DNA from 3 places in the Terrabacter ginsenosidimutans genome. Region 1 is predicted to be linked to each of the others. Evidence: predicted binding sites of a transcription regulator. Region 1 holds the regulator's gene; each other region holds the start of a gene.
What was found. Region 1 encodes HrcA, which represses chaperone genes, less so after heat shock. Its sites were predicted from a motif close to TTNGCACTCGNNNNNNNCGAGTGCNAA; they were not measured.
Positions count from the first base shown of each region.

Region 2: groES (co-chaperone GroES) is a predicted target of HrcA. The motif match lies at 8,350-8,376, and genes of this name have one in related genera.
Region 3: groL (chaperonin GroEL) is a predicted target of HrcA. The motif match lies at 1,759-1,785, and genes of this name have one in related genera.

Region 1 covers NZ_BAABDC010000002.1:608,947-622,053, reverse strand. The annotation lists gene ABD831_RS08850 (PhoH family protein) at 1-1,147, opposite strand, end outside; gene ABD831_RS08845 (S10 family peptidase) at 1,161-2,705, opposite strand; gene ABD831_RS08840 (histidine triad nucleotide-binding protein) at 2,702-3,061, opposite strand; gene ABD831_RS08835 (SigE family RNA polymerase sigma factor) at 3,299-3,865, shown strand; gene ABD831_RS08830 (Gmad2 immunoglobulin-like domain-containing protein) at 3,862-5,046, shown strand; gene ABD831_RS08825 (16S rRNA (uracil(1498)-N(3))-methyltransferase) at 5,124-5,867, opposite strand; gene dnaJ (molecular chaperone DnaJ) at 5,886-7,019, opposite strand; gene hrcA (heat-inducible transcriptional repressor HrcA) at 7,099-8,142, opposite strand; gene ABD831_RS08810 (DUF3097 domain-containing protein) at 8,400-9,284, shown strand; gene ABD831_RS08805 (CHAP domain-containing protein) at 9,293-10,999, opposite strand; gene ABD831_RS08800 (aldehyde dehydrogenase family protein) at 11,146-12,642, opposite strand; gene hemW (radical SAM family heme chaperone HemW) at 12,667-13,107, opposite strand, start outside.
Region 2 covers NZ_BAABDC010000005.1:204,525-217,631, reverse strand. The annotation lists gene ABD831_RS16025 (alpha/beta fold hydrolase) at 1-227, shown strand, start outside; gene tsaE (tRNA (adenosine(37)-N6)-threonylcarbamoyltransferase complex ATPase subunit type 1 TsaE) at 233-697, shown strand; gene tsaB (tRNA (adenosine(37)-N6)-threonylcarbamoyltransferase complex dimerization subunit type 1 TsaB) at 797-1,510, shown strand; gene rimI (ribosomal protein S18-alanine N-acetyltransferase) at 1,507-2,013, shown strand; gene tsaD (tRNA (adenosine(37)-N6)-threonylcarbamoyltransferase complex transferase subunit TsaD) at 2,010-3,056, shown strand; gene ABD831_RS16000 (glycoside hydrolase family 3 N-terminal domain-containing protein) at 3,125-4,429, opposite strand; gene ABD831_RS15995 (nucleoside hydrolase) at 4,507-5,493, shown strand; gene ABD831_RS15990 (PfkB family carbohydrate kinase) at 5,493-6,326, shown strand; gene ABD831_RS15985 (SRPBCC family protein) at 6,412-6,900, shown strand; gene ABD831_RS15980 (class I SAM-dependent methyltransferase) at 7,011-8,252, opposite strand; gene groES (co-chaperone GroES) at 8,529-8,825, shown strand; gene groL (chaperonin GroEL) at 8,952-10,565, shown strand; gene ABD831_RS15965 (WhiB family transcriptional regulator) at 10,767-11,054, opposite strand; gene ABD831_RS15960 (sigma-70 family RNA polymerase sigma factor) at 11,438-12,004, shown strand; gene ABD831_RS15955 (hypothetical protein) at 12,019-13,038, shown strand; gene guaB (IMP dehydrogenase) at 13,081-13,107, shown strand, end outside.
Region 3 covers NZ_BAABDC010000001.1:197,931-201,960, forward strand. The annotation lists gene groL (chaperonin GroEL) at 7-1,638, opposite strand; gene ABD831_RS01015 (HIT family protein) at 1,862-2,287, opposite strand; gene ABD831_RS01020 (hypothetical protein) at 2,332-2,865, opposite strand; gene ABD831_RS01025 (MBL fold metallo-hydrolase) at 2,970-3,866, shown strand.

The DNA.
Region 1 (13,107 bases):
CCTGTGCCACAGGCGAGTCCACCGACGGCGTATGCCGTGTGGCCGGCCTGGTCGGGCGGCCCCGGCCGGCGCCGGTCACGTCCTGGGCCGCGTGCACGGCGCGCTTCTGGGCTCGGTGGTCGTCACGTTCGTAGGCGTCGACGATCGCGCTGACCAGCCGGTGGCGGACGACGTCGTGCGAGGTCAGCTCCGCGAAGTGGATGTCCTCGACGTCGCCGAGGATGTCGCGCACGATCTTCAGGCCCGACCGCGTGCCGCCGGGGAGGTCGACCTGGGTGATGTCACCGGTCACGACCATCTTGGAGCCGAAGCCGAGGCGGGTCAGGAACATCTTCATCTGCTCGCTCGAGGTGTTCTGGGCCTCGTCGAGGATGATGAAGGCGTCGTTGAGCGACCGGCCGCGCATGTAGGCCAGGGGCGCGACCTCGATCGTGCCGGACGCCATCAGCTTGGGGATCGTCTCGGGCGAGACCATGTCGTGCAGGGCGTCGTAGAGCGGCCTCAGGTAGGGGTCGATCTTGTCGTTGAGCGTGCCGGGCAGGAAGCCCAGGCGCTCGCCCGCCTCCACGGCCGGACGCGTCAGGATGATCCGGTTGACCTGCTTGGCCTGCAGCGCGGCGACGGCCTTGGCCATCGCCAGGTAGGTCTTGCCGGTGCCGGCGGGTCCGATGCCGAAGACGATCGTGTGCTGGTCGATGGCGTCGACGTAGCGCTTCTGGTTGAGCGTCTTGGGCCGGATGGTGCGCCCGCGGCTGCTGACGATGTTCATCGTCAGCACGTCGGCGGGGCGCTCGAGGGTCTGGCTGCGCAGCATCGAGATCGAGCGCTCGACGGCGTCGCGGTTGAGCGGCTGCCCCGTCTCGACGATGACGAGCAGCTCGTCCAGCAGCGAGTCGATGATCTCCAGCTCGCCCGCGGGTCCGGCGAAGGTCATCTCGTTGCCGCGAACGTGGGTGTCGACGAGCGGGAACTGCCGCTCCATGGTGCGCAGCAGCTCGTCGCGCGGACCGAGCAGGGTGACCATCTCGATCGGCGGCGGGATCTGCCGGGTCAGCACGGGGGCGTTGTGGCCGCTCTCGGCGCCTGCGGCGGGCGTGGCGCCGTCAGGACTCTCGGTCTCGGATGGTCGAGGTTGCGCGTCATTCATCGTGGTCACGAGTCTACGTGGCGCGGCCCGAGCTCCTCACCACGAATTCGGCGAGGTCCCGGCTCTGCCGGAGTCGCGACGGCTCGTGGACGTACATCATGTGACCGGCCTCGTAGTAGGCGTGCTCGATGTTCGCGAGACGGTCGGCGGGCAGCTGCAGGTGCGCCACGACGTCCTCAGCGGCGAAGTGCGGCGTCGCCCCGTCGTAGTAGCCGTAGGCGATGTGCACCTTCAGGTGCGGGTTCTGGCGCATGGCGCGCTCGAGCTTCGGCGACACGTCGACCGGCCGTCCCTCGAAGTCCTTGAACGACCACGGGTGCACGAGACGCGAGATCTGCTCATAGTGCAGGTCGCTGCCGTAGCCGAGCTCGTCACGGACGTAGTGGTTCCAGGCGGCCGCATAGGGACCGGTGATGGCGTCGTGGTACGGGTCGGCGTCCATGTTCTCGGCGATGGCGGCCGCCGCCGGACCCGTGAACCGGGCGTCGAGCCGGCCCACCGAGAGGCGCTCGTCCCTGAGCAGCTCGGTGAAGTAGCGCCAGTGCTCGATGCGCAGGTCGGCACGGTCGACGTAGTCCTCGGTCAGCCCGGAGAGCCGAGCCAGCGTGGCGACGGCCCCGGCCCGCTCTGCAGCCGTCAGCCGGTTGCCCCTCGAGAGCACCCACGGGTAGTCGCGCGCGGCATACTCCTGCGCCTCGTCGAGGACGCTCCGCAGCGAGCGCCGGCCGTGCTTGCCGTGGAAGTGGGCCACGGCGGCATACGTCGGCAGGTAGAGGGCGTGGGCGCGGTCGTTGCGCTGGTTCTCGAAGTCCACCGAGCTGAGGTCGAGGACGCTGCTGATGAGGACGAGCCCGTTGAGGTACATGCCGTAGCGGGACTGCAGGTGCTCGGCGAGCGCCGCCCCGCGCAGCGTGCCGTAGGACTCGCCGGCGACGAACTTCGGGGACATCCAGCGCCCGTTGCGCGAGGTCCACAGTCGGATGAGCTCCGCAACGGACTCGATGTCCTTCTGGTAGCCGTGGTAGTCCCCCGGCTTGCCGCCCTCGACGGCTCGCGAGTAGCCCGTCGACATGGGGTCGATGAAGACGAGGTCGCTGACGGCGAGGAGGGACTCGGGGTTGTCGACGAGGTCGTACGGAGGCGGCTCGAGCGCCCCCACGTCACCGCTCACGACGCGGCGCGGGCCGAGCAGGCCGAGGTGCAGCCAGACGCTGGAGCTGCCCGGACCGCCGTTGAAGGCGAAGGTGACCGGGCGGCTGCGAGCATCGGCGTCGTCGAGGACGTAGCTCGTCATGGACAGCTCGGCGCGCGCCTTGTGCCCACCGAAGGTGCCCTCCTTGTGCTCCTCCTCCCGCAGGACGACGCGTCCGGTCGTCGCGGTGTAGCGCAGCCGGCGACGACCGACCTTGAGCGTGTGCTGGGTGGTGACGAGGTCGTCGACCGGGTCTGCGGGCTTGGCCACCGCGCCGTCCGCCTTGGCCATGACGTCGCCGGGCTCCGTCGTCACGGAGGGCTTCTCGGCGGCCTTGCCGGCGGCCGTCGCGCTCTCGTCGCTCACAACATCCTCCCCTCGGAGAAGGCGGCCCCGGCGATGAGGTGCACATGGGCGTGGAAGATCGTCTGCCCGGCGTCGCTGCCGGTGTTGACGATCATCCGGTGGGCGTCGGCCACACCCTCCTGCTCGGCCACGCGGGACGCGAGACGGAAGACGTCGGCGAGGTCCTCGGCCGAGACGGCCGCCAGCGCACCGACGGTCGGTTCGTGGCGCCGGGGCACGACGAGCACGTGGATCGGCGCGGCGGGGCTGATGTCGCGGAAGGCGATCGACCGCTCGCTCTCGGCGACCCGGTCGGACGGGATCTCACCGGCGACGATCTTGCAGAAGAGGCAGTCACTGGGGGTCTGCGAGGTCATGGGTGCACCCTAGGCAGGTCACGGTCCGCGCGCACCCGTGGGACGCGGCGCGGCGGTGCTCGAGCGCACGACGAGCTGCGTGGGCACGAGCGTGGTGCCGGTCGTCGGTCCCGTGCCGCGAGCGGGTCGCCGTGGGCCTGTGTCGGTCCCGCCCCGTCAGATCCGTCCGGATCATCCCGTCCGTCGTGTCAACCGCGCGTCGGCCGTGCCCGTCATCTGTCCGTGAGAACGTTGGGTATGCCGGCGGGCCAGCTCAGAGACCCCGAGTCGTCCGAGCTGCCGACCGACGCCGACGTCGCCATCACCGAGCTCTACGGAGCGCACTGGCACCGGCTCGTCCGCCTGGCGTGGCTCCTCCTGCGAGACCAGCTCGCCGCCGAGGACGTCGTGCAGGACGCCTTCGTGGCGACCCACCGCAGCTGGGCCTCGATCCGGGACGGCGGTCGGGTCGTCGGCTACCTCCAGACCGCCGTGGTCAACGGGTGCAGGTCCGTGCAGCGCCATGCTGTGGTCGTCGACCGGCAGAACGCCCGAGACGCGGCTGCGGCCGACGCACCCGGCCGGGGCAGCCATGGCAGTGCCGAGACCCAGGCGGTCCGCAGCGCCGAGCGCGACGCCGTTCTGGACGCCCTGCGAGCGCTGCCGTCGCGCCAGCGCGAGGTGCTGGTCCTGCGCTACTACTCCGACCTTTCCGAGGCCCAGATCGCCCATGCCCTCGACATCTCCCCCGGCGCCGTCAAGACGCACGCCCACCGGGGCCTGACGGCTCTGCGCCGCACCATCGAACCCCTGGAGCAGTCATGAACACGGACCCGACACGACCCGGCGAGGAGCCGACCGTCATCGGTGCCGGGCTGGCGCCCGTGGAGGACCGCCTGCGTCGGGCCCTCGACGACGAGGCCCGCTCCATCTACCCCGGCGACCGCCTCGGCGCGATCCTCGCGGACGCGCACTCCGCCACCGGCTCCGCCGGGTTCTCGGACTCGGCCGGGAGCCGCCAGCACCGCTGGGTCCTGCCGGCAGCGGCGGCAGCAGCGGCGGTCCTGGTGGCCGGCACCGTCTGGGCGGTCAACCGTCCGCCGGGGCAGACGCCACCGGTCGCCGCCACGTCGACCGCCGTCGGGACCCCCAGCCCTCTCGGCTCCTCCTCGACACCCTCGAACGGTCCCACCAGCGTGCCGACCCAGACCGCCGCCCGGCCCTCGACGCCCTCGGCCTCCCCGCCCGCGACGACGGTCAGGCCTCCGGCGACGACCACGGCGAGCGTGCCCGTCTACTACCTCGGTCCCGTGGCGACCGGGAGCGGCCAGCAGCGCCTGTTCCGTGAGTTCGTGCCGTCACAGGTTCCCGTCCCCGCGGTCCCGGTCGGCACCGCGTTGACGGCCCTGCGGCTGGCCATGGGTCCGGCGCCGGCCGGCACGCGCTACCACTCCGCCTGGACCGGGGTCTCGCCCGAGTCGGTGACCCGGGGCGACCGCATCATCACGGTGCGCCTCTCGTCGGGCACGCGGGACACCTCGCCGCTCGCGACCGAGCAGCTCGTGTGGACGGTGCAGGCCGCGCTCGGCGCAGCGCTTCCTGTCCGGTTCGAGCTCGCCGACGGCGGGACCGCGGTCTCGCCGGGGCACCCGGTCTCGGGGACGTACGACCGGCCCACCGACCCCATTGCGGTCCTCGACCAGGTGGCGCCCATCTGGGTCGACGAGCCCGCCCGGGGCTCGGTCGTCCGGACCGGCAGGCCGCTCGCCGTCAAGGGCGTCGCCAGCACCTTCGAGGCCAACGTCGAGTGGGAGCTGCTCCGCGCCGGCCGCCGTGTCGACAGCGGCTTCACGACCGCCTCCGGGGCAGCCCCGGCCCGCGGCACCTACCGCTTCACGACGACGAAGCCGCTCGCGTCCGGCGCCTACGTGCTGCGCGTCTTCGAGAGCAGCGCCAAGGACGGCTCGACGAGCGCCGAGCAGGTCGTCACGCTGACCGCCCGCTGACCCCTCCCCTGCTTCGGGGTGGTCGCACAGCCACGAGGCCGCCGGTGTCACCTCGAACGAGAAACGGGCGTATGCCGTCAGGTCCAGCGGGTGCGCGCACTGAGGACCGCGAGGGCCGCTGGACCGGCGGACGACGCGCGCAGGATGGTCGACCCGAGGCGCACCGGGTGGGCACCAGCAGCGGTGAGGGCCTCGAGCTCTCGAGCGGTGATGCCGCCCTCGGGTCCGACGACGACGAGCACGTCACCCGACTCCGGAAGCCCGACCGAGGCCAGCGGCACGGTCGCGTCCTCGTGGAGCACGAGCGTCAGTGCCGAGGCCTCGGCCCGGGCGACGAGCTGCGTGAGCCCGACGGCGGGGGACGTCACGGGCAGACGGGCTCGGCGGGACTGCTTGGTCGCGCGGGCGACGACGGCGGCCCACTTGGCCAGCGACTTGGCGGCGCGCTCGCCCCGCCAGACGACGACGGAACGCTCCGCCTGCCACGGGACGACCTCGTCGACACCGAGCTCGGTGGCAGCCTCGACGGCCTGCTCGTCGCGGTCGCCCTTGGCGAGTGCCTGGACGAGGACGAGCCTCGGGGCAGGCTCCGGCTCCTCGGTCACGTCGAGCACCCGACCTCGCACCCATGAACGGTCGACATCGGTCGCCTCGAGCAGGACGCGGCGGCCGGCTCCGTCGGCCACGAAGTAGTGCTCGCCCGCTCGGAGGCGGACCACGGCGGCAGCGTGGCGGCCCTCGTCGCCGTCGAGCAGCAGCGACGACCCCACGACGGCCCCAGCCACAGCGGTCGGGTCGCCCAGGAAGAGCTGGTGCGTCACCGGGCGCTCACGTGCTGCTCACTTCTCCTTGAAGGCGTCGCGCAGCTTGCCGAACAGGCCCTTGTTGGCCGGCTGCAGACGCCCCTCGGGACGCTCCTCGCCGCGGAGCGCGGCGAACTGGCGCAGCAGCTCCTGCTGCTCCTCGGTCAGCCGCGTCGGGGTCTGCACCGTGGCGTGGACGAGCAGGTCGCCCCGACCACCGTGGCGCAGGTGGGTGACGCCGAGACCGCGCAGCGTCAGCACGTCACCGCTCTGCGTGCCGGCCTTGATCTCGAGGTCCTGCATGCCGTCGAACGTGGAGAGCTTGAAGCTCGTGCCGAGCGCGGCCGCAGCCATGGGCAGCTCGACGCTGCAGTGCAGGTCGTCGCCCCGGCGCGTGTAGGTCTCGTGGTTGACGACGCGGATCTCGACGTAGAGGTCGGCCTTGGGGCCGTTGCCGGGCCCGACCTCACCCTCACCGGTCAGCTGGATGCGCGTGCCGGTGTCGACACCCGCCGGCACCTTGAGCTTGAGCGAGCGGCGCGTGCGGACGCGTCCGTCGCCCGAGCAGTCGTGGCAGGGGTCGGTCAGCGTCGAGCCGAAGCCCTGGCAGTTGACGCACGGTCGGGAGGTCATGACCTGGCCGAGGAAGCTGCGCTGGATCTGCTGGACCTCGCCGGCGCCCTTGCAGATCGGGCAGGTCTGGCGACCCGTGCCCGGCTCGGCGCCGTCACCCTCGCAGCGGATGCAGCCGACCGCGGTGTCGAGCGTCAGCTCCTCCTCCGAGCCGAAGACGGCCTTGGAGAGGTCGATGTCGAGGCGCACGAGTGCGTCCTGCCCACGCTGGACGCGCGAGCGCGGGCCGCGCGTGCCGGCCTGGGCACCTGCCCCGAAGAAGGCGTCCATGACGTCGCTGAACGAGAACCCCTGTCCTGCACCGAAGCCGGCGCCTCCGCCCGTCGCGAACGGGTCGGCGCCCATGTCGAAGGACTGGCGCTTCTGCGGGTCGGAGAGCACGTCGTAGGCCTGCGAGACGCGCTTGAACTCCTCTTCGGCGTCGGCACCGGAGTTGACGTCCGGGTGCAGCTTGCGGGCGAGTCGACGGTAGGCCTTCTTGATCTCCTCCTGGCTCGCATCGCGCGAGACACCGAGGACGGCGTAGTAGTCGTTCAAGCTGGGATTCCTTTTGGTACGTGGTGCTTTCGGTTCCGGTGCGGCGGTGCGCCGGCGGACTGGCCGAGGTGGTGCGGGGTCAGGTGGCCTGGTTCTCGTCGAGGATCTCGGTGACGTAGCGCGCGACGGCGCGGACCGATGCCATCGTCGTGGGGTAGTCCATGCGGGTCGGGCCGAGCACCCCGAGGCTCGCCACCCGCTCGGAGCCGGAGCCGTAACCCATCGACACGAGCGAGGTCGACTGCAGCCCGGTCACGGGGTTCTCGGAGCCGATGCGCACCGAGACGAGCTCGGGGTCGTCGCCCAGCTGGCCGAGCAGGCGCAACAGGGTCACGTGCTCCTCGAGGGCCTCGAGGATGGGGCCGATGGAGCGGGGGAAGTCGCTGCCGGCGCGAGCGAGGTTCGCCTGTCCGGCCAGGACGACGCGCTCCTCGCGCTCTTCGACGAGCGCGTCGCCGAGCGCCGAGACGACGGCCTCCAGGGCGGCGCGGTCGGCGCCGTCGGCCTCACCGACGAGGCGGCGCAACCGGGTCGCAGCGACCGTGAACGGCACGCCCGCGGCCACCTCGTTGATGCGCGACCGGATCGAGGCGACGAGAGCCTCACCGGTGGGGTCGGCCAGCACGCGTCCGGTGTCGACGACCCGCTGCTCGACGCGGCCCGTGTTGACGATGAGGACGATCATCAGGTGCGAGGAGCCCATCGGGACGAGCTCGATGTGCCGCACCGTCGACCGGGTCAGGGACGGGTACTGCACCACGGCGACCTGTCGCGTCAGGCTCGCGAGCAGGCGCACCGTCCGGTCGACGACGTCGTCGAGGTCGACGGCGCCCTGCAGGAACTGCCCGATGGCGCGGCGCTCGCCCTGCCCGAGGGGCTTGACGGCACTGAGCCGGTCGACGAACACGCGGTAGCCCGCATCGGTGGGCACTCGGCCCGCCGACGTGTGCGGCGCATGGATGAGTCCCTCCTCCTCGAGCAGGGCCATGTCGTTGCGCACCGTCGCCGCGCTCACCCCGAGGTGGTGGCGCTCGACGAGCGCCTTGCTCCCGACCGGCTCGGAGGTCTGGACGTAGTCCTGCACGATCGCGCGCAGCACCATCAGCCTGCGGTCCTCGCTCATCGTCCCTCCTTCACGGGTCCGGGATCGGGTCTGGCACTCTCGATCGACGAGTGCCAAGTCTACGTCGTGCCCCGCGGATCTCCGATTTCATCCAACCGTATGCGCCGTCGCACCCTCCCCGACGGGGCTGCACGCGCGTCGGTCACCCGTCACCGCGGCGCCGCACCCCGTGGCACGCGTGGCACCCCTGTGGGACCCGCGCGGCACCCGCGTGGCATCCGTGCGTCGGCCCGAGACGCGGCATACCCTCGCTAGTCGTGTCCCCCAACGATCGCTACGGATCAGACGTGCTCAACGGCGACTGGCGTGCCCCGAGGCGCGGCCGGTCCACCCCCACCCCGGCCGAGCCCGACCTCGTCGTCGAGGAGGTCGAGACGGGCTGGGTCGGCGCCGTCGTCCGCGTCGAGAAGGCCGGCGGGATGCACGTCGTGCACCTCGAGGACCGCCGCGGGCGCACCAAGGCCTTCCCCCTCGGCCCCGGCTTCCTCGTCGACGGGGCGCCGGTCACGCTCACTCCCCCGCAGGCTGCCGCGGGAGCCGCCCTCGCCGAGGCGCGGCGCGCGGCCTCCCGGACCGCGAGCGGCTCCGTGGCCGTCGAGGGCGCCCGCGCCCGAGTGGCGAGCGGCTCGCGGATCTACGTCGAGGGCCGGCACGACGCCGAGCTCGTCGAGAAGGTCTGGGGCGACGACCTGCGGGTCGAGGGCGTCGTCGTCGAGCTGATGGACGGTGTCGACGACCTGGCCGGGATCATCGCCGAGTTCCAGCCCGGCCCGGGGCGGCGGCTGGGCGTCCTCGTCGACCACCTCGTGCCCGGCACAAAGGAGGCGCGCATCGTCGCCCAGGCCCAGGCACTCCCGGGCCTGAGCCGGCACGTCCGGATCCTCGGCCACCCCTACGTCGACGTGTGGCAGTCCGTGCGCCCCGAGCGGCTCGGCTGGCAGCAGTGGCCGGTCATCCCCCGCGGCACGTCCTGGAAGCACGGCATCTGCGCCGAGCTCGGCTGGGCCCACGCGAGCCAGGCCGACATCGCCCACGCCTGGAAACGCATCCTCGGGACGGTTCGCTCCTACGCGGACCTCGAGCCGACGCTCCTCGCGAGCGTCGAGGAGCTCATCGACTTCGTCACCGAGCCCGGGTCGTAGCCCCCGACCTAGCGGCTGAGGTAGCCCTGGACGTCCGCGACGACCTGGGTGGACGCGAAGACGTAGAGGTCGACGTAGCCGTCGGCGCTCGGTGCGACGACCGCGGTGTTGGCCATGGTCTGGCCCGCGACGTAGTTGATGTTCGAGGTCGTGGGCCGGCTCGTCCCCGAGGGGTATGCCGTGAGGTAGCCCGGCGCCTGGGGCCCCGTCACGACGACGGTCAGCACCACGGCCTTGACCCCGGTCGACGGCACGCCACCGCGCCCTGTCACCTTGAGGCGCTGCACGCTGCCCGCGGCGAGCGCGCCGGTCGACGCGGCGCCGGTGCCGTTCCTCGTGTCGAGGAGCCGGGCCGGCGTCAGGCCGTCGTAGTCGGCCCCGGACGGGTACCAGCCGACGACGTCGGCGACGACGTCGGTGGCCGCCGAGGTGCGGATGCTCACCCGGCCGTTGCTGCCGACCTTGGCGACGACGAGTCCGGAGACGGACGACCCCGTCGAGAAGTTGAGCGAGGACGAGTTCGGCATCGTGGTGCCCGTCGGCCAGACCGCGAGGTTGCCGTCCTTGGTCGGTCGCGCGGCAGTGACGTTGAGCAGCACGGAGTCGACACCCGAGGTCGGGACCACCGCGCTGCCCGTGACCGCGAGGTCGATGCGGCCACCCGGCACGAGTCGGCCCGTCGGCGCGCCCAGACCCGAACGGGTGTCGAGGATGCGCGTCGGCGTCGTCGTGGACAGGTTGCCGAAGGCGGGGTACCACCCGACGACGTCGACCAGGACGTCGGTGCGCTGGCTGACCTTGAGTCGGATGCGACCGTCGCTGCCGACGCCGACCACTGCCTGGTTGGCCACGGTGGCCCCGGCGTCGTAGTTGAGGGTGGACGAGGCGGCCGGCGAGCTGCCCGACGGGTAGGTCAGCAGCCAGCCCGCCGCCTGCGGACGCACGGCCGTGACGTTGACGACGACGGCTCCCACGGCAGTCTTCGGCAGCCCGGCGCGGCCGCCGACGAGGATGCTCGTGTCGCTGCCCGCCGCGAGCGGACCGCTGGCCCCGAGCGAGCTGCGGGTGTCGACGATCCGGGTCGGGGTCACCGGGCGGTAGGTCGGGTAGTCGGCCGGCGCGGCGACCTTCGGGCCCTGGTCGTCGAGGTGGATGAAGCCTGCGGGCCAGAGGCCGCCCGAGCGGGTGATCGAGCGCCACCGGAAGTCGCCGCCCCAGTTGTCCTCGGAGACGAGGATCTGGTTCGCCGAGACGACCTTCTCGACGTAGGCGATGTGGCCGGTGCTCGAGAACGACGTCCCCCACCAGGCCACCGAGCCCACGGCGGGCGCGTCGTCGGTCTGCGTCGCGAACGCGGAACCCCAGTTGTAGGCGTTGCCGGACAGCTGGGTGGGCCGCTTGTTCGGCAGCCCGTTGGTCACGAGGCGGTAGGCCACGTAGTTGGTGCAGTTGTGGCCGGTCGACTGGCTCCAGTAGCTCGTGGTGCTGTGGTCCGGGTAGCCCGCGTTGGAGTAGCCGGCCTTGGCACACGCGTCGTAGCCCGTGCACAGGACGGTCCACTCGGAGGACCGGGCCGGGCCGGCCAGCCCCACGGCAGCGAGGAGCACGACGAGAGCACTGACCAGCACCGTGACGGCTCGACCGGGTCGACGCCGGGACGAGAGCGGGGGGAGGCCGGAGGCCGGACGCGCCTGGTCGTGGGTGGCCGAAGGCATGTGTGTCTCCCGTGATCGCCGTGGGGTGCACCCCGCAATCTAGGACAATCACACCGGGAAATGACTCCATTCCCAAAAATCCCATGCGACACGAGCGTGACTTCCGCGCCATCTGGTCACACGTGTGCTAATGACACCGCTGTCATTCACCCTGGAGGCGGCGACGTCCGGCGACGCCGCCCGGGGACGGCGACCCGCCTGATCACCTGCTCCTTGGCCGACGAGAAGGGCGGGCGCACCCAGACGGTCAGGTCCGGGCGGGTGGGGAGCGAGAAGACCGACTTCGCGTGCGAGAAGAGCTCGACGGACCGCTCGCCGTGGTAGGCGCCGGTGCCGCTGGGGCCGACGCCGCCGAAGGGGAGCCCGGGCACGGCGAGGTGGGCCAGGGGGACGTTGAAGGCCAGCGCGCCCGAGGACGTGTCGCGCTCGAACCGTCGCCGCACCACGTCGGAGGTGGTGAAGACGTAGAGCGCGAGCGGCTTGTCCCGACGGTTGACGAAGTCGACGGCCGCGTCGAGGCCGTCGACCGCAACCAGCGGCAGGAGAGGACCGAAGATCTCGTCACGCATGACGAGCTCCTGCGGGTCGTCCGCGTCCACCACGTCGACGACGGTCGGCTCGAGGTAGCGGGTGGACGCGTCGGAACGGCCGCCGCTGACGACGCGCGCCGGGTCGATGAGCGCGGTGAGGCGGTCGAAGTGCCGGGAGCCGATGATGCGCCCGTAGTCCGGTGACGTGGAGGGGTCCGGGCCGAAGGCTGCGCGGATCGCCTCGACGAGCAGGGGCTTGAGCGCCTCCAGGGTGGGACGGCTCGCGATGACGTAGTCCGGCGCCACGCAGGTCTGGCCGGCGTTGGTGAACTTGCCCCACACGAGGCGCTGCGCCGTGACGCGCAGGTCGGCGTCGTCGGCGACGTAGGCCGGCGACTTGCCGCCGAGCTCCAACGTCACCGGGGTCAGGTGGCGGGTGGCGGCCTCGAGGACGATCCTGCCGACCACGCCGTTGCCGGTGTAGAAGATGTGGTCGAACCGCTGGGCGAGCAGCTCGGTCGTCTCGGGGACGGCCCCCTCGACGACGTGCACCGCGGACGTGTCGAGGTACATCGGGAGCAGTCGCGCCAGCAGCGCCGACGTGGCCGGGGCGACCTCGCTCGGCTTGAGGACGACGGCGTTGCCGGCAGCGAGGGCGCCGACGAGCGGCGCCAGGCACAGCTGCACGGGGTAGTTCCAGGGCGCGATGACGAGCACGACTCCGAGCGGTTCGCGCACGATCTTGGCGCGACCCGGGGCCAGCGAGAGCGGCACCCGGACCCGACGCGGCGCCGTCCACGCGCGCAGGTGGCGCAGCGTGTGGTCGATCTCGCGCACGACGAAGCCGGTCTCGGTGACCCATGCCTCGGTCGCGCTCTTGCCCAGGTCGGCGTGCAGGGCGGCGGCGACCTCGTGCTCGTGCTCCACGAGGAGCGTCCGGAGCGCCCGCAGCTGGGACACCCGCCACTGCCGCGGCTTGGTCACACCGCCGTCGAAGGCCCGTCGCGCGGCAGCCACCACGTCGGCCGGCGACGCGCGACGTGTCGTCCCACCGCCCGTGGGCGGGCGGCTCGTCTGGGTGGTGGGGGTCGTCGTCGACACGGTCTCGCTCATGGCGCCCTTCTTCGTCGGTGCCCCTCAGGCGGCGAGGAGCCGGTGCACCACGGTGTCCGCGAGCAGACGCCCGCGCCGGGTCAGGACGAGCCGGGAGTCCCGCAGGGCAGCCACCCCGTCCACGAGCCCGTCGGCGATGAGGCCGGCCACGGCAGTGCGTCCCGATCCTCGCAGATCCGAGACCGGCAGCCCCTGCACGAGACGTGTGCCGAGCAGCACACGCTCGTCGTAGCGCTGGTCGTCCGTCAAGGTCTCACGCGCCTGGGCAGGAGAGAGTCCCGCCCCCAGCCGGGCGGCATATGCACTGGGGTGCTTGACGTTCCACCAGCGGACGCCCCCGACGTGGCTGTGCGCGCCCGGCCCGACACCCCACCAGTTGGTGCCGGCCCAGTACGCGACGTTGTGCCGGCACCGCTGCCGCTCGGAGCGGGCCCAGTTGCTCACCTCGTACCACCCGAAACCCGC
Region 2 (13,107 bases), on a different contig from region 1:
ACGTCATCATGCTCGAGCACCCCGACCTGCTCAACGCCCACCTCGTCCAGCTCGTCGACCAGTCGGCGCGGGCGCGGGCCGAGCAGATCGAGGTCGACAAGCAGCCGCGGGTGCGCCGGATCGTCACCGACGTCGCCAAGAACCGCCGTCAGCGACGCCTCGAAAAGGAAGCCGCCGAGCTGGCCCGCGCCCGCCGCGGCAAGCAGACCCGCACCAAGGGGGCGTGACCGGCATGGAGCGCGAGGTGCGGTGGGCGACCACCGACGACACGCAGGACTTCGGCCGCCGGCTCGGCTCACTCCTGCGCGGGGGCGACGTGCTCGTCCTCACCGGGGACCTCGGCGCCGGCAAGACGACCCTGACCCAGGGCATCGCCGAAGGGCTGGGGGTGCGCGGCCCGATCACGTCGCCGACCTTCGTCATCGCCCGGGTGCACCCGTCGCTCGTCGGCGGCCCCGCCCTGGTCCACGTCGACGCCTACCGGCTGGGCAGCGCCATCGAGCTCGACGACCTCGACCTCGACGCCGACCTCGATGCCAGTGTGACCGTCGTCGAGTGGGGCGCCGGCCTCGCCGAGCAGCTGAGCGAGAGCCGCCTCGAGCTCAACCTCACCGGCGACGACGTCCGCACCGCCCATCTCGTCGGGGTCGGCGACCGCTGGGACGACGTCCTCGACGCGCTCGCGCCCGTCGGCTGACGCCACGCGCCCACGAGGACGGCCACGTTCACAGGCCGGACACACGGCATACGACCTCGGGTTCGGGGACCCCGTGCGTGCTCGGATAGCCTGACCGACGTGCTCCTGCTCGCGATCGACACCTCCACGACCGCCATCACCGTCGCCCTGCACGACGGCGCTTCGGTCGTCGCGGAGTCCACGACCCTCGACGCACGCGCACATGCGGAGCACCTCGCGCCGAACATCCGCGCGGCACTCGCCTCCGCCGGGGCCGAGCCCGGTGACGTCACCGACGTGGTCGTCGGCATCGGTCCCGGACCCTTCACCGGGCTGCGGGTCGGCATCGTCACCGGTCGCACCTTCGCCTTCGCCCTCGGTCTGCCCGTGCGTGGCCTGACGAGCCTCGACGCCATCGCCCACGAGGCGTGGCTGGGCGGTCGCCGCGGCGACCTGCTCGTCGCGACGGACGCCCGCCGCAAGGAGGTGTATGCCGCGACGTACGTCCTCGACGACGCGCGCGCCTGCCGCGTGGGCGAGCCCGTCGTGTCGCGTGCCGCCGACCTGCCCCCCGGGGTGCGTGGCCTGTCCACCGCCGGACGCGGGCCGTCGCTCTACGCCGAGGCGCTGCCGGGAGCGGTGGCGCCCCTCGACGTCAGCGGGGGAGCGTTGGCCGACCTCGCGGCCCGTCGTCTCCGCGAGGGCTCGGCGTCACCGGCGGTCGGGCTGCAGTGGGTCGACCCGGGCCACGGCTTCGACGGCCTGGAGCCCCTCTACCTCCGACGACCCGACGTCGCGCCCGCCCCGCCGTCGGCGAAGTCGACGCTGGGATGACCGTGGCACAGCCGCAGACACACCCACCGCGCCCTCCGGGGGAGGTCCTGCTGCGCGACCTCGAGTGGACCGACCTCGCCCACCTCGCCGGGCTCGAGCAGCAGCTCTTCGCGGACGACGCGTGGTCCGAGGCCACCTGGTGGAGCGAGCTCGCCGGACGACCTCGTCGTGACTACGTCGTCGCGACGACCTCCGACGGGACGATCGCGGGGTACGCCGGCCTCGACCTCTCGGGAGACGTCGCCGACGTCATGACCATCGCCACGACGCCCGGCCACCAGGGGCGCGGCACCGGCCGCCTGCTGCTCGGCGAGCTCGTCCGCCGTGCCACGGCGCACGGCGTCGACGCGGTGCTCCTCGAGGTGCGGGCCGACAACGACGCGGCACGCCGCCTCTACGACCGGGCCGGTTTCGAGGTCATCTCGGTGCGCCGCCGCTACTACCAACCAGGCGACGTGGACGCGCTCGTCATGCGCCTGATCGTCACGAAGGGAGACGCATGATCGACGAGCCCCTCGTCCTCGGCATCGAGACGTCCTGCGACGAGACCGGAGTGGGCATCGTCCGCGGGCAGACGCTGCTCGTCGACACCGTCGCGAGCAGCGTCGAGGAGCACGCGCGCTTCGGCGGCGTCGTCCCCGAGGTCGCGAGCCGAGCCCACCTCGAGGCGATGGTGCCGACCATCGAGCGCGCCTGCCGCGAGGCCGGCGTGCAGCTGCGCGACCTCGACGCGATCTCGGTCACCTCCGGCCCGGGTCTGGCCGGTGCGCTCCTCGTCGGGGTCGCCTCGGCGAAGGCCCTGGCGCTGGCCCTCGGCAAGCCCATCTACGGCGTCAACCACCTCGCCTCGCACGTCGCCGTCGACATCGTCGAGCACGGCCCGCTGCCCGAGCCGACCATGGCGATGCTGGTGTCGGGTGGTCACTCCTCGCTGCTCCTCGTGCCCGACGTGACCAACGACGTGCGCTCGCTCGGCGCGACGATGGACGACGCCGCGGGCGAGGCCTTCGACAAGGTCGCCCGCGTCCTCGGCCTACCCTTCCCCGGTGGTCCGCACGTGGATCGCGCTGCGCGAGAAGGCAACCGGATCGCCATCGACTTTCCTCGCGGCCTCACGACGGGCCGCGACATGGAGCGGCACCGCTTCGACTTCTCCTTCTCGGGCCTCAAGACCGCCGTCGCGCGCTGGGTCGAGACCCGTCAGCGGGCCGGCGAGAACGTGCCCGTCGCGGACGTCGCCGCGAGCTTCCAGGAGGCCGTCGTCGACGTGCTGACCCGCAAGGCCCTGCTCGCCTGCAGGGAGCACGACGTCGACCACCTGCTCATCGGAGGCGGTGTCGCAGCGAACTCCCGGTTGCGTGCGCTGGCCCAGGAGCGGTGCGACAAGGCCGGGGTGACCCTGCGTGTCCCGCGGCCCGGTCTGTGCACCGACAACGGGGCCATGGTCGCGGCGCTGGGGGCGCAGATGGTGGCCAAGGGGCGCGAGCCGAGCGACCTCGGGCTTCCTACGGACTCGTCCATGCCGGTCACGCTCGTCCAGGCTTAGCCTCACGCCCGCTGGGCTGGCTCCGTCGGGCACCCGACCGCCCACCCGGCGGCCGCGGTGTGCCTCGGTCAGCGGCAGTGGGCGAGGCCCATTCTCAGCTTGAGGTCGACGACCCTCGTGGCGGCGGTCTGGACCTCCTTCGCGAAGACGGGGTCCTGCTTCATCTTCCTCGTCATGGCGTCGTGCATGGCGGGAACCGTGCTCGGACGCGCGGTGAGGGTGATGTCGCCGCCGGCCTGGATGAAGCGGGTGGCGCGCTCGCCGACCGGCACCGCGGCCACGGCCCTGGCGGCGCCCACGTCGTCGGTGATGACGACCCCGTCGTAGGAGAGCCGGTCGCGGAGCAGGTCCGTGACGATCGGTCTCGAGAAGACGGCGTTGGTGCCCGGGTCGATGCGGCTGTAGATCGCGGAGCCGACCATGACGAGCTCCACCCCGTCCTGGATGCCGGTCCGGAACGGCTCGAGGTAGGGGTCGTCGACCGTCGTCGTCCGGTCGGTGATGCCGCGCGCCGTGACGTCGGTGTTGCCGGTGATGCGCCCGATGCCGGGGAAGTGCTTGACGGTGGAGGCGACGCCGCCCGCGCGCATGCCGGCGATGAAGGCACCCACCATCCGAGACACCCGCTCCGGGTCGCTCGAGAACTGACGGTCGTACTGCCCGATGGGGCCGTTGGCGCGACCGATCGACGTCGGCACGGTGTCGGCCACCGGGGCGAGGTTGACGTTGATGCCCGCCGTGCGCAGCTGGTTCGCCCAGCGGGTCGCGTCGGCGGTCAGCCCGCTCGGCGAGCCCTGGTCCTGGACGCGAGCGGACGGCATACGACTGAAGCCCTCGCCGCGCAGCTGCTGCACGGCACCGCCCTCCTGGTCGGCGGCGACGAGCAGTCCGAGGCCCGCGGTGTCCTCCGCCGACGCGAGGGCGGCCAGGTGTCGGGTCGTCACGCGCACCCGATCGGTGCCACCGGTCCACCCGCCGAGCAGGATGACCCCGCCGAGGTGGCGCCGGGCCACGAGCGCGTCGAGGCTCGTGCGGCTCGCACCGCTGTCGAGGCCGACCATGAGCAGCTGACCGGCGCGTTCGTCCGAGTCCATGCCCGAGACGATCGTGGGGGCGCACGAGGAGGGCGTGGCGGGCTGGGTCGCCGTCGTGGTGGGGGAGCCCGTGGTCGACGGGGTCGCGCTCGTGGGGGGAACCGAGGTCGGGACGGACGAGGCCGACGTGGAGCCGGACGGGGTCGTCGCCACCGCCGAGGCGGACGGCCCGGCGGCGGGCGGCGACGACGAGCAGGCGGCCGCGACCGCCGTCACGGCAGCCGCCACGACCGCCCAGCTCATGGTGGGCGGGCGGCGTCGGCTCGAGCTCTGGCGCATCGTTCGAGCCTATCCCGGCCGGACCCACGTCCTCTGCGTCGACGTGCGGGTGCGCGCCCAACAGGTACGTTGCCGCTGTGACGACCCATCCCACTCCCGTCGTGCTCGACGTCGACACCGGCGTCGACGACGCGTGCGCGCTGCTCCTCGCTGCGCTGCACCCCGCCCTCGACCTGCGCGCCGTCTCCTGTGTCGGCGGCAACGCGCCCGTCGACGACGTCGTGCGCAACACGCTCCTCGTCCTCCAGACCGCCGGTCGCGCCGACGTGCCCGTCGCCCGGGGAGCCGAACGCCCCCTGCTCGAGGCGCCGCACGATGCGCGGCACGTGCACGGCGACGACGGCATGGCCGACCTCGGCTGGGGGCCGGCCGCCGCGACCGTCGACCCGCGCCACGCCGTCGAGATGCTCCGCGACATCTGCCGCGAGGCCGCAGAGGCCGACCGCCCCGTCACGCTCGTGCCGCTCGCGCCGCTGACCAACATCGCGCTGCTGCTGCGCACGTATCCCGCTGCGGCACAGGGCATCTCGGAGATCATCTTCATGGGCGGGGCGGCCCACGTCGGCAACGCGACCGCCTCGGCCGAGTTCAACGTCTTCCACGACCCCGAGGCTGCGGCCATCACGCTCGACGCCGCCGCCGACCTCGGCATCCCGGTGACGATGTACGGCCTCGACGTCTTCTACGAGCCCGTCATCACGCCAGAGGCGGCCGCGGAGCTGGTGGCAGTGGGGGGTCGTGGCCCGGCCGAGCTCGGCGGGCGCCTCATGGACTTCCAGCGCGAGCGACTGGGCGGCGATGCCACGATCGGCGACGCGGGTGCCGTCTGTGCCGTCATCGACCGGGCGGCACTGCGCACCGAGACGCTGCCGCTCCGGGTCGAGCTCGCGGGCTCGTGGTCCCGGGGGCGCACCATCGTCGACCGCCGCGGCTGGAGCGGGGCCATCGAGCGCGACCCCCACGGCGAGGCGCCGGTCCGTGTCGAGGTCGCGCTCGATGTCGACGGCGAGCGCTACGCGCGGCTGTGGCGCGACACGCTGCTCGGCCGGACGGGGGAACCCTGATGGGCCGGGTCGCGGTGCTCGGCTCGCTCAACGTCGACGTCGTGACCCTCGTCGAGCGGCACCCGTCACCGGGCGAGACGGTGCTCGGGCAGGCCGCGGGCAGGTTCGCCGGGGGCAAGGGTGGCAACCAGGCCGCGGGAGCGGCGCGTGCCGGAACGAGCCACGTGCAGATGCTCGCCCGGGTCGGGACGGACGAGGCGGGCGCCGCCTACGTCGAGCGCCTCGCCGCCCTGGGCATCGACGCGTCGCCCGTCTCGACGAGCCGCACGGCTCCGACCGGGACCGCCCTCATCACCGTCGACGAGCAGGGCGAGAACTCGATCGTCGTCATCGCGGGCGCCAACGGTGAGCCGGACCCGTCGCTCGCCCACGAGGCGGGTCGCCTCGAGCCGGGTGACGTGTTGCTCTGCTCGCTCGAGGTCGACCTCGGCACCGTCGCCGACGCGGCCCGCGCCGCCCACGCAGCGGGTGCCCGCGTCGTCATCAACCTGGCCCCCTATGCCGCCCTCCCGCCCGACGTCATCGCGCTGGCGGACCCGGTCGTGGTCAACGAGTCGGAGATGCGTCAGCTCGCCGACTCCGACCTCCTGCCCCAGTCGCTGCTCGTGACCTTCGGGGCAGCCGGTGCGCGGTGGGGGACCGAGGGGGTCGACGGCATACCCGTTCCGACGGCGCAGGTGGGTGACACGGTCGGGGCCGGGGACGCGTTCTGCGGGGCGCTCGCTGCGGCGCTCGCGGACGGCGCGGGCCCTCGGGCGGCGCTCGAGGCGGCCAACGAGGCCGGGGCGGCCGCCGTGCGCTGGGTGGGTGCTCAGCCCGACGCCGCGCTCTGACGTCTCTCGCTGTGTACCTTGTAGGGTACGTAACCAAAAGGGTACTCTGACGCCAGAGACCCGAGATGCGACGACAGGAGCCAGGATGAGCGAGCTGACGCAGGTGCTGGGCCGGATCGAGCGGGACGGTGACGTGGTCGCCGTCGTCTTCGACCGGCACTATGCGACGACCCCCGACGACCTCTGGCAGGCCTGCACCGACCCCGAGCGCCTGGCCCGCTGGTTCGCGCCCGTGACGGGTGACCTGCGACCCGGCGGACGCTTCACCATCCACTTCGACGACGCCGACACCCCGCAGTGCCGGATCGTGACGTGTGAGCCGACGACCCGGCTCGTCTGGGAGTGGCCCATCCGCGACGTCGCGACCGTCGTCACCGCCGACGTGACGGCCGACGGTGAGGGCTCGCGCCTCGTCCTGCGCCACGAGCGGCTGACGTCGACGCAGGTGGCGGGGTATGCCGCGGGCTGGGACACCTACGTGCGCTCACTCGAGGCCCACGTCGCAGGCCTGCCCGGGCCCGACTGGGACGTCACGTGGAGCGCCCTGCACGAGCTGTATGCCGTCACCTCCTGAGCGTTCGTGCTCGGTGACCCGGGCTCGGTCCGGCGACCTGCTCTCCCAGCGGTGACAGGTCGCCGGACCCAGCCGGCGATGCCGCACCCGACGCAGACCGTCGACCCGGGTCAGGCGGGCGTCACGACGAGAGCGACCTGGCTGCCGCCCACACGCGTGAGCACGAGGGTCGCCTCCGAGCCCCCCTTGCCGCGCCCGGTCATCTTCAGCTGGCGCCGGAGCAGGTCCGCGTCGAGCGTGACGCCGCGCTTCTTGATCGTCACCCGGTCGTGGCCGTGGTCGCGCAGCCAGCGCGCCAGGTGCTTCGTCGACAGCGGCATCGCCTCGACCACCCGGAAGCGGCGGGCCCACGGCAGCTCACGCGGCCGGCCGCTCGTCACGTAGCCGACCCCGGTGGCGAGCTCGGCACCGTCGACCGCGGCGACGAGTGCCCCCGTCAGGCCGGCCCGGATGATCGCGCGGTCCGGCTCGTAGAGCCACTCGCCGACGTCGTTGATCGACGTCAGCCCCGGCTGGAGGCCGCCGTCGAACGCATCGTCCTCGGTGACGACCGACGTCGAGGACTCGGTGCAGACGGCGGCGGTGCGTCCGGACGTCGCAACGAGCGGCCCCCACCAGACGGCGCACTCGAGCACCTCGCCGTGCCAGGACGTCCACTGCGCCTCGGCGCCGCGAGGCACCGAGCCGTGGGGGAAGGCGGGGGAGAGCTTGGCGCCGGTCGCCGGGACCTGCTCGGCGAAGGCCAGCACCTGCGACCACGACGGCGAGATCGCGTCGAGCGAGAAGACGCGCTTGGTGCGGCCGCTGATGTCGGCGACGCCGGTGACGCGCCGGGCCGGGTCGAGCCACAGTCCCAAGTGGCGTCGGCCTTCCCCCTGCGGCAGCTGGACGTCCTCGGCGAGCGCGTGCGTGACCCGCGCGGACGGCCAGTGGCGCAGGTTGACGGCCGCGATGCGTGCCGTCGTGTCGTCGGCGTCGACGGCGTGGACGGTGAGGTCGAGTCCGGCGAACGCCATGGCGTCGGAGCCGAGCCCGCACCCGAGGTCGTAGACGTCCCGGACCCCGGCAGCGGCGTAGCGGTGGGCGTGCCTCGCGGCGATCGCCAGACGTGTTGCCTGCTCGAGCCCGTCGGGGGTGAAGAGCATCCCGGCGGCGAAGTCGCCGAACTTCGCAGCGCCGCGCGCTCGCAGCCGCGACTGGGTCATCGCGGCTGCGACGAGGTCCGGCGCGAAGCCGGCCTCGCGCAGGCGGCCCTGCAGGTGCAGCGACCCGCTCTCGTCGTAGGGCGGCAGCGACTGGAGCAGCGCCCAGCCCTCGCCCGCGGACAGGCGGTCGACCATCGCGGCATCCATGGCCTCATCCTCGCAGTCGCCGGCCCGGCAACCGCCGGTGCGGGCCGTTCGGAGTGCCCGGGGACGCAGAGCCGCTGGCCCTGCGAGCACCCGAGTATTGGCACTCGACTTGACCGAGTGCTAACCGCAAACCTAGATTTCTTCTTGTTGGCACTCTCGACCTGAAAGTGCCAGCGCCCTCATCGAGGGAGGTCGACCCCCGCGACGGCGGCCAGCCTCGAAGAGCCCACAGTCCGTAGTCATTCTTTCGACTGTCCCGAAGGGAAGGTCACCACCGTGTCGGTTGCCATCAAGCCGCTCGAAGACCGCATCGTCGTCAAGTCCCTCGAGGCCGAGCAGACCACTGCCTCCGGCCTCGTCATCCCGGACACGGCCAAGGAGAAGCCGCAGGAGGGCGAGGTCCTCGCTGTCGGCCCCGGCCGCTTCAACGACAACGGCACCGAGCGCGTCCCGCTCGACGTCAAGGTCGGCGACAAGGTCATCTACAGCAAGTACGGCGGCACCGAGGTCAAGTACGGCGGCGAGGAGTACCTCATCCTCTCCGCGCGCGACGTCCTCGCCATCGTCGGCTGAATCAGCCGTATGCCGTGAACGCACCCCGGTGAGCCCCGCTGGGGTCTCGCCGGGGTGCGTCTCGTTTGACCCGGGTCTGCCCGGAATCCCTAAGCACCGCAACGCAATCCGAGCCAAAGGAACATCATGGCCAAGCAGCTGGAGTTCGACGACTCCGCACGCAAGTCGCTCGAGCGCGGCGTCAACGCGCTCGCCAACGCCGTCAAGGTGACGCTCGGCCCGAAGGGTCGCAACGTCGTCATCGACAAGAAGTGGGGCGCCCCCACGATCACGAACGACGGCGTGACCATCGCCCGCGAGATCGAGCTCGAGGACCCGTACGAGAACCTCGGCGCCCAGCTCGCCAAGGAGGTCGCGACCAAGACCAACGACGTCGCCGGTGACGGCACGACGACCGCGACCGTGCTCGCCCAGGCCATGGTCAAGGAGGGCCTGCGCAACGTCGCCGCCGGTGCCGCTCCCGCCGCGCTCAAGCGCGGCATGGACAAGGCTGTCACCGCAGTCAACGACCGCCTCCTCGAGAACGCCCGCGAGGTCGACGGCAAGGACGAGATCGCCTCCGTCGCCACGCTCTCGGCCCAGGACGCCACCCTCGGTGGCCTCATCGGCGAGGCGTTCGACAAGGTCGGCAAGGACGGCGTCATCACCGTCGAGGAGTCCTCGACGACGGCGACCGAGCTCGAGTTCACCGAGGGCATGCAGTTCGACAAGGGCTACCTCTCGGCCTACTTCGTCACCGACACCGAGCGCATGGAGACCGTCCTCGAGGACGCCTACATCCTCATCAACCAGGGCAAGATCTCCTCGGTCGCCGAGATCCTCCCCGTGCTCGAGAAGGTCGTGCAGTCGGGCAAGCCGCTGCTCATCATCGCCGAGGACGTCGACGGCGAGGCCCTCTCGACGCTCGTCGTCAACAAGATCCGCGGCACCTTCAACGTCGCGGCCGTCAAGGCCCCCGGCTTCGGCGACCGCCGCAAGGCCATGCTCCAGGACATCGCCATCCTCACCGGTGGCCAGGTCATCGCGCCCGAGGTCGGGCTGAGCCTCGACCAGGCCGACCTGACCGTCCTCGGCCAGGCCCGCCGCGTCGTCCTCACCAAGGACAACACGACGATCATCGACGGCAACGGCGAGGAGGGCGAGGTCTCCGGCCGCGTCCACCAGATCAAGGCCGAGATCGAGCGCACCGACTCCGACTGGGACCGCGAGAAGCTCCAGGAGCGTCTCGCCAAGCTCGCCGGCGGCGTCTGCGTCATCAAGGTCGGCGCGCACACCGAGGTCGAGCTCAAGGAGAAGAAGCACCGCATCGAGGACGCGATCTCCGCGACGCGGGCCGCGATCGAGGAGGGCATCGTCGCCGGTGGCGGCACCGCCCTCATCCACGCCGCCTCGGCCATCGACGCCCTCGAGCTGACCGGCGACGAGGCCACGGGCGCGTCCATCGTGCGCAAGGCCGTCGCCGAGCCGCTGCGCTGGATCGCCGAGAACGCCGGCCTGCAGGGCTACGTCGTCACGTCCAAGGTGGCCGAGCTGCCCCTCGGCCAGGGCCTCAACGCGGCCACGGGCGAGTACGGCGACCTCATCGCCGCCGGCGTCATCGACCCGGTCAAGGTCACCCGTTCGGCGCTGCGCAACGCCGAGTCCATCGCGTCGATGATCCTCACGACCGACACGCTCGTCGTCGACAAGCCCGAGGACGAGCCCGAGGCCGGCGGCCACGGTCACGGCCACGGCCACTGAGGTCACCTGACGAACCGCACCACACGGCATACGACAGGGGTCGCCTGAGGGCGCCCCGGTCGTTGCCGGACATACGGCGAGGGCCGCTCCCCGATGGGGAGCGGCCCTCGCTGCTGCTCGACCTCCGCGACCCCGTCGTGTCTCGCGGTGGGCCGAGGGGCTTCGCGCCGCCGGCGACGTGTGCCGGCGGCCGTCAGGGACTCAGGAGGCCTGCTGGATGCCGTCGTAGAGCACCTCGCGCTCGGACTCCGTCAGCCCGCCCCACACGCCGTAGGGCTCGCGGACCTCGAGGGCGTGCGAGCGGCACTGCGTCAGCACAGGGCACGCGTCGCACACGGCCTTGGCCTGCGCGTCTCGGTTGCGGCGGCGAGGTCCACGCTCGCCCTCGGGGTGGAAGAAGACCTCGGGGCTGACGCCTCTGCAGGCCCCGTCCAGCTGCCAGTCCCAGAGGTCGGCAACCGGTCCGGGTAGGCGGGTGATCTCGGCCATGAACTCGTCTCTCGGTGGGGCGGGGTTGCCGCCGTGTCGTACCGGCCCGTTCGGTGCACGACATCTGGTGCGGGACCGCGGAATCGACGCTAACCGCGCCCCCGATCACGGATAAAGAGCGGAATCTTAAGGACTTGTTCAAGAATTGCCATCTGGATGGCATGCTCGTCCTCGAAGGGAGTTGCGGGCGTCGCGCTCGTCCCGGGAGGCGCCATCGCCCACTAGCATGGGTGCGCTCCGGGCCAACCCGACCAGCTCGACCGGGGCGCAGACGACGGCGTCACCAGCACAGACGACAGTTCGGGGGGACGACGACTCTCATGGGTCTTGGGTGGTCCACACACACCGGCGTAACGCCGGGTGGTGTTGGTGCGATGGAGCGGATGGACGCTCCATCGCTTCGTGAGCTTGCGGCGCTCGCCGCGCGTGACTCCAACGCGCGCGACGTGCTGCTGGCCCGCGTCAGGGACATGGCCCTGCGGTACTCCCGCGTCCGCCTCGGCCGCTTCGGCGCCGAGGACACGGCCCAGGACGTCGCTCAGGAGGTGTGCATGGCTGTCGTGACCGCCCTGCCGACCTACGAGGAGCGTGGCCTGCCCTTCGAGGCCTTCGTCTACACGATCACCTCTCGCAAGCTCGCCGACGCCCAGCGCGCCGCGATGCGCGCACCCTCGCCCGTGGCGGACCTGCCCGACGGCCCCGACGACGGGCCCACGCCCGAGTCCCTGGCCGTCATGCGCGACGACGCCGCGGCCGCGATGACGCTCATGCAGCAGCTGCCTGCACAGCAGCGCGAGATCCTCACCCTGCGCGTCGCCGTCGGCATGAGCACCGACGAGACCGCCGCCGCCCTCGGGATGTCCACCGGTGCGGTCCGCGTCGCTCAGCACCGGGCGCTGACCAAGCTGCGAGCCATGATCGCCCAGGCCGGGGCGGGTGACGTGGCATGAACGACCTGTCTCCCATGAGCGACCTCATCGCCGACGACCTCTTCCTCGACCGCCTCGCCGGCCGGGTCGACGCGGGCTCCGAGCCCCTCGCCGGGCTGCTCGGTGCGCTCGCCGCCCAGGCCGACACTCCGCTGCCGTCACGCACGAGCCGCCGCCGCATCGCCAACAAGCACCGCTACTTCGGGGCGTTCGCAGCCCTCGCGGTGGCCGCCTCCGGCGCCGGTGTCGCCGCGGCCGTCACCCTCCCGTCCAACGGCCCGAGCCAGGCCGAGCGCGCCCGGATCATCAGGATGATGGATGACAGCGCCCGCAGCGACGCCTCGAGCGCACTGCTGACCCGGCTGGGTCTGCCGCAGACGTCCGGCACCAGGCAGGCCAGGGGACTCGTCCTCGCCCGTCGCGACGACGGCACCATCGTGCTGCTGCCGGCGGCGATGGTCGCGGCGCAGCACGGAGCAGCCGGCGCAGTGCTGCCGGGCGTCGCCCTCGAGGGCCGGGTCGGCACGGGGCAGCCGGGCAACGGCCAGGGCGGTAAGGCAGCGACGGGCAACGGCCAGGGCAACGGTCAGGGCAACGGTCAGACAGGTGCCGCCGGCTCGGAGGCCGGCGGGACGACCGGACAGGACGGCGACCAGGGCGACTCGGCCGACCAGGGCGGCGGCGCCCAGACGGGGACGCCCCAGACGGCCAACACCGGCAAGAAGCCGACACCCGACACCCCTGGCACCAAGGGCGGCAAGAAGCCGACCCCGGCCTCCACCCCTTCCCCCACCCTGACCTCCTCCCCGACGGGGACACCCAGCCCGGAGGCGGTGGCCCCGCAGACGACGCTCGCCCCGCTGACCACCACGACCTCGAAGGCCCGCTCGACCGGCGTCAGCCCGACCAGTCCGCCGAGGGGGAGCAGGACACCCGCTCCCAGGCCCACGACCGGTGCTGTCGGCACGGCCGGGGCAAGCGTCACCGGCGTGTTCGACACTCTCGCCGACGGCGTCGTCCCGAGCGCTCCCACGACCGGGGACCCCGCCTCCTGACGCGTGTGCGGACGTCATCCCGGCAGCCCGTAGAATCGGGCAATGAGCCTCGGATCGTCTGACGTGCCC
Region 3 (4,030 bases), on a different contig from region 1:
GTGGGCTCAGAAGCCCATGCCGCCCATGCCACCCATGTCGTCGCCACCGGGCATGGCCGGCGCGTTCTTCTCGGGCTTGTCGGCGATGACGGCCTCGGTCGTGAGGAAGAGCGCCGCGATCGAGGCTGCGTTCTGCAGCGCCGAGCGCGTCACCTTGACCGGGTCGATGATGCCGGCGGCCAGCAGGTCGACGTACTCACCCGTGGCGGCGTTGAGACCGTGCCCGGCCTGCAGGCCGCGCACCTTCTCCGCGACGACTCCACCCTCGAGACCGGCGTTGATCGCGATCTGCTTGAGCGGGGCCTCGGTTGCGACGCGCACGATGTTGGCGCCGGTCGCCTCGTCACCCTCGAGCACGAGCTCGTCGAGCGCCTTGGCGGCCTGGATGAGAGCGACGCCACCACCGGCGACGATGCCCTCCTCGACGGCAGCCTTCGCGTTGCGGACGGCGTCCTCGATGCGGTGCTTGCGCTCCTTGAGCTCGACCTCGGTGGCCGCGCCCGCCTTGATGACGGCGACGCCACCGGCGAGCTTGGCGAGGCGCTCCTGGAGCTTCTCGCGGTCGTAGTCGGAGTCCGACTTCTCGATCTCGGCCTTGATCTGGGCGATGCGGCCCTCGATCTGCGAGCGGTCCTCGGCGTCCTCGACGATGGTCGTCTCGTCCTTGGTGACGACGACCTTGCGAGCGCGGCCGAGCAGGTCGAGGGTGGCGTTCTCGAGCTTGAGACCGACCTCCTCGGAGATGACCTGACCACCGGTGAGGATGGCGATGTCGGTGAGCATGGCCTTGCGGCGGTCGCCGAAGCCCGGAGCCTTGACGGCGACGGACTTGAACGTGCCCTTGATCTTGTTCACGACGAGCGTCGCGAGGGCCTCGCCCTCGATGTCCTCGGCGATGATCAGCAGCGGCTTGCCGGACTGCATGACCTTCTCGAGCAGCGGGACGAGGTCCTTGATGCTGCCGATCTTGGAGTTCGCGACGAGCACGTAGGCGTCGTCGAGGACGGCCTCCATGCGCTCGGTGTCGGTGACGAAGTACGCGGAGATGTAGCCCTTGTCGAAGCGCATACCCTCCGTCATCTCCAGCTCGAGGCCCATGGTGTTGGAGTCCTCGACGGTGATGACACCTTCCTTGCCGACCTTGTCCATCGCCTCGGCGATGAGGCCACCGATCTCCTCGTCGGCCGCCGAGATGCTGGCGGTCGAGGCGATCTGCTCCTTGGTCTCGATCTCCTTGGCCTGCTCGAGCAGGCGGGCGGTGACGGCCTCGACGGCCTTCTCGATGCCGCGCTTGAGGGCCATCGGGTTGGCGCCGGCGGCCACGTTGCGCAGGCCTTCCTTCACCATGGCCTGGGCGAGCACGGTCGCCGTCGTCGTGCCGTCACCGGCGACGTCGTCGGTCTTCTTGGCAACTTCCTTGACGAGCTCCGCGCCGATCTTCTCGTACGGGTCGTCGAGCTCGATCTCCTTGGCGATCGAGACGCCGTCGTTGGTGATCGTGGGGGCTCCCCACTTCTTCTCCAGGACGACGTTCCGGCCCTTCGGGCCGAGGGTGACGCGGACTGCGTCGGCGAGGATGTTCATGCCCCGCTCGAGACCGCGGCGTGCCTCTTCGTCAAAAGCAATGGTCTTGGCCATTCGGGTGGTTCCTCCCACACGAAACGTTGGTGGTGGACCGCATGACGCCCGCGACGGACGGGACCGGTCTCCCCAGCTTCAGGTAGCTGCGGACCCAGCCCCTCGGCATACGGCCCATTTCTGTCACTCCCACTGGGAGAGTGCTAACGCCATTATTGGCACTCTCGGGGTGAGAGTGCAAACGTTCGGCACGCTCTGGTCGTGCGTATGCCGTGTGCTCGGCTCAGGCGCCCGGTGCCGGCGCGAGCGCACCTGCGATGCGCGCGGCATACTCCACCGACTCCTGCTCGGACGCGTACTTCGTGCGCGGCCAGAAGAAGCCGCGCAGCCCGTCGCCCTTGGTGCGCGGAACGACGTGGACGTGCAGGTGCGGGACCGACTGGCTCACGACGTTGTTCATCGCGACGAAGCTGCCCTGCGCACCGAGGGACTCCACGACGGCGGCGGCGAGGCGCTGGGCCGCGCCGAGCAGCGTGGCGTGCAGCTCGGCGGGCAGGTCGAGCAGGGTGTCGACGTGCTGCCGCGGCACGAGGAGCACGTGCCCCTTGAACACCGGGCGGCGGTCGAGGAAGGCGACGAGGTCCGGCTCGTCGAGCACGAGGTCGGCAGCAACGTCACCGGCGACGATCGAGCAGAAGACGCAGTCCATGGCGACAGGCTGCCATGAAGCGCCGACGAGCCGGCTCGTGCCGGCTAGTGACAGATGATGAGCAGGACGCAGCCGCCGCTGCTCGACGTGGGCGACGGGCTCGACGTGGGGCGGGGCTTCTTCGTCGACGTGGGCTTGGGCTTGGGCCCGGGGTTGTCGCGGGTCGGGCTGGGCGCCGCGGTCGAGGTGGGCGCGGGGGCCGTCGTGGCCTGGCTCGGGGACGGCGCCGGCGCCGTGACGGTGGGCACCGAGGAGGTCGGGGCGGAGGCGGGGTCGACGACGGCCGTGGCCGCGGGGCGGCTGCTCGTCCGACCGGCCGCGCCGGGGGTCCCGGTCGCGCTGGCTGGGTCGGAGGAGTCGGGCGAGCCCCAGCCGTCGTCGGTCGACGTGCTGGCCCAGTCGCCGCCGGGCAGGCCGGGGAACCCGCCGGAGGCCATCGCCTGCTCGCTCCAGCTGTCGCCCGACCAGTAGGCGACGGCGCCGGTGGTGAGCAGGGCCACGGCCGCGAGGACGGCGGCGACGACGAGCTTGCGTCGGGACTTCGAACCGTGCGTGGAGGAGCGGAACTCGGTCGACATGGGTCACCAACGTAGACGAACCCGACGTCTCGCGCCTGTTCGAGCCGTGGCCGCTACGGTGGATCCATGCCCGTCGAGACGTGGATCACACCACGGCAGTCCGCATGACCGCGCCTGCCGCCGGAGGCGCGCCGGGCCCGACCACGGGCGGGTTCGTCGAGGTCGCCGACCGCGTCTTCGTCGCCCGCTACCGCCAGTGGGACGTCAACGTCGGACTCGTCCTGGGGCGTCACGGGGCCGTCGTCGTCGACACCCGGGCCAGCGACGTCCAGGGCGCCCAGGTGCTCGACGACATCCGCCGCCTCGGCCGCGACATCGAGGTGCGCCACGTCGTCAGCTCGCACGTGCACTTCGACCACACCTTCGGCAACGCCGCGTTCGAGACGGCCATCGTGCACGCCCACGACAACGTCGGGCGCACCACCCAGACCGCCGCCGATCACATCAAGGCCGCCTTCCGCGCCGATCCCGGCGCCGGGCCGGAGTACGGCTACACCGAGCGCGATGCCGCCGAGGTCATGGCGACGGTCGTGCGCGGCCCGGACCGCACGTTCGGCTCCAACGCGACCATCGACCTCGGTGACCGCGTCGTCACGATGGCGTATGCCGGCCGCGGCCACACCGACGGCGACGTGGCCGTGCTCGTCCCCGACACCGAGGTGATGTTCCTCGGCGACCTCGTCGAGGAGAGCGCGCACCCGTCGTTCGGCCACGACTGCTGGCCGCTCGAGTGGGCCGACACCCTGAGCTCCCACCTCGTCCAGGTGTCGGAGAGCACGGTGGTCGTGCCGGGCCACGGCCGTCCGGTCGACGAGGCGTTCGTGACCCGGCAGCGCGACGAGATCGCCTCCGTCGCGGCGGTGATCCGCGAGCGCCGGCTCGGTGCGGCCTCGCTCGAGGAGGCGCTGCGCGACCCGGACCCGCGCCTGCCCTACCCGCTCGACCACCTCGAGTCCGCGATCCGCCGCGGCTGGGAGCACCTCACCCCGCCCGTCGCCTGACCTCGGCCGACTGCCCTGCCGATTGCGGTGGATCACCGGCGCCTGGTGCCGGACATCCACCGCACTCCCCTACTGCGCTCACCACGTCCCCGACCGCGCAGCGCGCCGAACACGCGGTTGCGGCGCCCGTCCACCCCCGGCTCCTGAGGAGGCGCACGACCGCG